2 linked regions of the Candidatus Vesicomyosocius sp. SY067_SCS001 genome follow. The protein of the gene in region 1 interacts with the protein of each later gene in a pairwise test. Links are inferred from orthologs where the notes say so. Each region holds a gene or a part of one and is shown on either strand. Other genes may lie near its edges.

What was found. The genes of interacting proteins can lie anywhere in the genome.
Region 2: the proteins of HUW60_RS00635 (region 1) and grxD interact in binary tests that used the Escherichia coli proteins (3 or more experiments, as listed by UniProt). The link is inferred for Candidatus Vesicomyosocius sp. SY067_SCS001 from one-to-one orthologs.

What each region holds. Positions count from the first base shown.
Region 1 is NZ_CP054877.1:139,148-142,202, reverse strand. The notes cover bases 160-2,940. They hold HUW60_RS00635 (BolA family protein), read right to left. Parts: upstream 1,775-2,940; coding sequence 1,544-1,774; downstream 160-1,543. Other genes in these bases: HUW60_RS00630 (inorganic phosphate transporter), read right to left, coding at 1,778-2,940; HUW60_RS00640 (DEAD/DEAH box helicase), read right to left, coding at 160-1,315. Outside these bases: HUW60_RS00645 (hypothetical protein), read right to left, coding at 1-7; more of HUW60_RS00640, read right to left, coding at 71-159; more of HUW60_RS00630, read right to left, coding at 2,941-3,055. UniProt on the Escherichia coli protein: Involved in cell resistance against acid stress.
Region 2 is NZ_CP054877.1:370,989-373,965, reverse strand. It holds grxD (Grx4 family monothiol glutaredoxin), read right to left. Parts: upstream 1,666-2,977; coding sequence 1,336-1,665; downstream 1-1,335. Other genes in the region: yegQ (prephenate-dependent tRNA uridine(34) hydroxylase TrhP), read left to right, coding at 2,361-2,977; HUW60_RS01805 (class I SAM-dependent methyltransferase), read right to left, coding at 1,715-2,302; purL (phosphoribosylformylglycinamidine synthase), read left to right, coding at 1-1,264. UniProt on the Escherichia coli protein: Monothiol glutaredoxin involved in the biogenesis of iron-sulfur clusters.

The sequences.
Region 1 (3,055 bases):
GTAGCACAATGATAAACGTGATTAATTTAATTTTAATGTTACTTTCCTTATGAATTTTTCATTGTTAAGTTTATTTTCTTAAACCTAGCATTTTGCCATATCTAAGTTGATTGCGACTTTTGGAATTATTGGAATTTCTATTTTTTGGTGGCAATAATTTTTTACCTGACTCTGGCAAATTATGATCTGGAATAAAACCTGCTACCATTATACGATCTAATTTATTTTGAATTAAGCGTTCAACATCAAATAATTGCTTAGCTTCATCAGCACTAACTAATGAAATTGCCTCACCTTTTGAGCCAGCGCGACCTGTACGACCAATACGATGTACATAATCTTCTGGTACATATGGTAAATCAAAATTAATAACATGGGGTAATTGATAAATTTCAATACCTCTTGCAGCAATATCGGTTGCCACTAATACGTTCACTTCGTGATTTTTAAATCCCAACAAAGCTCTTGTACGTGCACCCTGACTTTTATTGCTATGAATCGCAGTTGCTCTAATCTTTTTCTTTTCTAATTTATTGACAATGCGATTTGCACCATACTTAGTGCGACTAAATACTAGAACCTGACGCCAATTATGTTCTTGAATAAGATAAGTTAATAATGCATGTTTTTTGGATTTATCAACAGGATGAATCCATTGCTTTATTGCTTTAACAGTAGAATTTCTCGGAGTAGTTGATATTTCTACAGGATTGTTAACCAAACTTTTTGCTAATGTTAGAATCTTATTAGAAAAAGTAGCTGAAAACATAAGTGTTTGCTTTTTTGACGGTAAAAGCTTTAAAATTCTCTTAATATCGTTAATAAAACCCATATCTAGCATTCTATCCGCCTCATCAAATACAACTATTTCTAGCATGTCAAATTTTACAGAGTTTTGAGAATACAAATCTAATAACCTACCTGGTGTAGCGACTAAAATATCAACACCTGAACACAATTTTTTCATTTGTGGATTAATCTTCACACCACCAAACACTACACTTGATTTAAGAGGTAAATACTTACCATAAGTAATTACACTATCATTAACCTGTGTAGCTAATTCACGTGTGGGCGTTAGAATCAATGTACGAACCCGATTGGATTTTGTAGGTTTTTTTTTAGACAATATTTCAAGAATAGGTAAGGCAAAACATGCTGTTTTTCCAGTTCCAGTTTGGGCAGCTGCCATGACATCCTTACCATTTAAAATAGCAGGTATTGATTGACTCTGTATTGATGATGGCTTACTATACCCTTTCTGCTCAATAGCTTTAAGAATTGAATCAGATAAACCTAATTTAGAAAAACTCATAAAAATATTTTATATCCAAAGATAGAAATTTTACATGAGCATGCTATGCTAGATATATGAATAAATATCAAACTATTAAAAATTAATCTAGACTATTTCATATCGATACAACAATAAAATTGTGCACTAAATTAATTATTCACATAAAAATATAAAAAACCAACCACAATTTTAATAAATACCAATAACAATAGTATTGAACAAATTGTATATGAAAATAGATACACTTTAGATGTCTTCTTTTGGTGTACATGTTTTAATACTAAGTGCATGAAGCGTACCATTTACAATTTCTTTATTCATAATAGCAAGTACCATTTTTTGCCTAGCTAACAGCGACATACCTTCAAAAATTGGCGAAACGACCTTTGTTGAACAACTACAACCATCACCTTCCATAATAACTGTTGAATTTTCTATACCTGATTCAATTTTTTCCTTAATTTCTTCTAATGTCATAACTTATGCTCCAAATACTCCCTTAAGTACAAAGAAAAATAGAATAGACATGACTGCACCTGCTGGCAAGGTAATTAACCAAGATAAAAAAATTGTATTTATAACTCGCATATTAAGTGCAACCACACCTCTAGCAATACCAACACCCAACACCGCCCCTACTAAGACCTGTGTAGTTGATACAGGAATACCTGTTGATGAGGCTAAAACTACCGTTGTTGCAGCGGCTAATTCAGCAGCAAAACCACGAGAAGGAGTGAGTTCTGTAATTCCTTTGCCAATAGTTTTCATAACTTTAAATCCATAAGTCACAAAACCAAATATAATACCGCCGCCGCCAACCAGCAAAACCCATGAAGGTATAGCGCTCCTTGAGGTAATATCACCACCAGCTTCTACAATACTATAAACCGCAGCTAGTGGACCAATGGCATTAGCAACATCATTAGAACCATGTGCAAATGCCATAGCAGATGCGGTAATCACCATAAGCACAGCAAAAAGCTTTTCCATATTAGCATAATGAAAATCTTTATCATCCTTTGGATTTATCTTAATATTTCTCATAATAAAAGCAGCGATAACAGCTGCCAAAATACCAACTATAATTGCAATTATCAAACTTAAAGAAACATCTTTAGAGATATATTCTAAAGAGTCAATATGTTTAAGGCCTTTAAATTGCGTAACCAACGCAATAATAAAACCAACAAAAAATACATAAAATGGCAAATATCTCTTGGCATTCATCAACGGATCTTTAGTATCAATCACTAAGAATTGTAGACTTTTAAAGATAAAAACAGCAAGTGTGCCAGCAAGTACTGGAGATACTACCCAACTCATCACAATTTTAATTACTTTATCCCAAGCAACTGCATCAATACCAACACCTACTGCACCAAAACCAACAATAGCACCAACAATTGAATGCGTCGTAGAAACTGGCCATCCTAAAGATGAGGCAATCAATAACCACGCACCTGCTGCCAAGAGCGAAGCAAGCATACCATACACTAATAAGTGTGGATTATTAGTAAATAATACTGCATCTAAAATACCTTTACGAACAGTATCAGTTACTTCTCCTCCTGCAAGAATTGCACCAGAAAACTCAAAAATAACCGCAATAACAACTGCTTGTTTAAAGGTAATAGCAGCAGAACCAACCGAAGTACCCATGGCATTAGAAACATCATTAGCACCAATACCCCAAGCCATAAATAAACCAAACCCAATTGACAGCATAATAAAAATATCAGCATAATTTGCAATTATATC
Region 2 (2,977 bases), 230 kb from region 1 along the record:
AAAATTCTTCACTGTCATTAACCAATTTAATAAGAGCGGGCTGATTAGTGCCTATCATGATCGTAGTGATGGTGGTGTAATTGTAACTTTATTAGAGATAGCATTTGCCTCACATTGTGGTCTAGATATAACTTTTAATGGTCAAATTGAAGAGTTATTTAATGAAGAGTTAGGTTGTGTCATTCAAGTTAAAAATGATAACAAACAAACAGTGATGAAGGCTCTTGATAAGATAGGACTCTCTAATTTCACACGTACTATTGCTTTAATTAATAATACTGACATGATTCAAATTAGTTCAAATGATAATTTAATTTACAACAAACCAAGAGCTGAATTACAAAAACTTTGGTCATCAACTTCTTATAAAATTGCTAAATTAAGAGACAATCCAAATTGTGCTAAAGAAGAGTTTAGCAATATTAGTGAGTGCACATCAGGAATTAAAATTGATTTAAATTTTAATATTAACAAATCCATATCAGCACCTTATATCAAAATACCAACAAAGCCAAAAATTGCCATCTTGAGAGAACAAGGCATTCATGGTCAAATTGAAATGGGTGTAGCATTTACCAAAGCACAATTCAGTGCGATTGATGTACACATGAGTGACATTTTATCTGGAAAAGTATCCCTAGTTGATTTTAAAGGCTTAGTAGCTTGTGGTGGTTTTTCCTATGGCGATGTGCTTGGCGCAGGGCGCGGTTGGGCAAGTTCTATTCTATATAATGAACGTGCTAAAAACGAATTTGAAGTTTTTTTTAATCGAAATGATAGTTTTGCACTTGGTGTTTGTAATGGCTGTCAAATGATGTCTAATTTAACACAAATTATCCCTGATAGTAAGCATTTCCCAACTTTTAAACGTAACGCTTCTGAACAATTTGAAGCACGTTTTTCCTCGGTTAAAATCAAACCATCAAACTCAATTTTCTTCAAAGAAATGGAAGGATCAATTATACCAATTAGTATTGCTCATGGCGAAGGTCGTGCAAGCTTTGCACTTCAAATGAATAAAAACTATTCAATTATGCAATATGTTGACCATGATGGAAAGCCAACACAAAATTATCCGCATAATCCAAACGGTTCAGATTTTGCTACAGCAGGCGTTACAAATAAATCTGGGCAAGTCACTATTATGATGCCACACCCAGAGCGTGTTATTAGAAGCGTACAAAACTCTTATTATCCAAAATATTGGCGTGAACGTGGCCCATGGATAAGAATGTTTGAAAACGCTAGAGCTTGGGTTGATTAATACAAACTATGGTATTTAATAAGACAAGATAAAGATTGACTATTGTGATTATACTAACATATGTAAACATATTATTTAATATCAAACTTTTCAGAGGCTTTTTTCATCTCATCTTTTAAAGTACCCATTTCAGCCATTTCAACAATAATATCTCCGCCCCCAACTAATTCTGAATTAAAATAAATTTGAGGGAATGTCGGCCAATTTGCAAAAGTTGGCAAGTTTTGGAATACTTCTTGATCTTCAAAAATATTCACATAGGCAAACTCAACACCTGTTGAAGTTAGTGTTTGTGCTGCTTTAGCAGAAAATCCGCACTGAGGAAATTGTGGCGTACCTTTCATATAAAGTACAACTGCAGCGCTATCTACTTGATGTTGAATTCTATCCATTACATTCATTCTACTTACTCCTATTTCATGTTTAATTACTGAGTATTTTACTCATATATTATTTAATTGCCTGAGAAACTGTATACTTCTGCCCCTGTTTGAGTTTTTTATAATTACCAAATACAAATTTTAAATTATTTTTAATGAAATATCTTAAGCCATTAATGGTTACAAATGTTATTTTACCGCCTGTTTTTAACACATCATAAGCATCATATAGAATAATACTTAGCTGTTCTCTGCCTACTTTAGCAGGCACATTTGACAATACTTGATCAAAATAGTTTGTTTTATTAACACTTAAAAATGCATCTGACAAATAAATCTGTACATTATCGATACGATTAAGTTTAGCATTGATATTTGATAATTCAACAGCAATAAAATCTTTATCCACCATATGAACCTCTGTTTTTGGACAAGACTTAGCAACTGCTAAACCGATAGGACCATAACCACATCCTAAATCAAGGCACTTGTCATCATTAATAATTTTCAAATGCTTCATGAATAATTTAGTACCGTCATCAATAGAACGAGGACTAAATACACCCCAACGCGTTTTTAGAGTCAAATTAACTCCAAGTAAATTTGTTTGAATAGTTAAATCTTGCTTTAACCTTAAAATATCTTTTTTTGTAAACATGTCGTTTCTTATTATACAATAAGGGTTTTTAATAAACTGTTAATGATAAAATGAACATATGAATAAACCAGAATTACTTTCCCCTGCTGGTAGTCTTAACCACATGCGCTATGCTTATGCTTATGGTGCAGATGCTGTCTATGCAGGACAACCAAGATACAGTCTTAGAGTGCGTAATAACTTATTTGATACTAAAACCTTAGAACAAGGCATACTTGAAGCACATGCAAATAATAAAAAATTCTTTGTTGCCTCAAACATCATTCCACATAATAGCAAGATTAAAACGTATATAAAGGATATTGAACCTATTATTAATCTTGGTCCTGACGCTTTAATTATGGCAGATCCTGGTTTAATTATGATGGTAAAAGAAAAATTTCCAAATCAAGTTATTCATCTATCAGTTCAAGCAAATTCAATTAACTACGCAACAGTAAAATTTTGGAAAAATACAGGAGTTAGTCGTATCATTCTTTCACGAGAGTTATCATTAGATGAAATAAAAGATATTCGCCAAGAATGCCCAGACGTTGAACTGGAAGTATTTGTACATGGTTCATTGTGTATTGCCTATTCTGGCCGCTGTTTATTGTCAGGATATTTTAATCATCGCGACCCAAACCAAGGTTCATGTACTAATTCTTGTCGCTGGAAATATGACGTTAAAAAAGC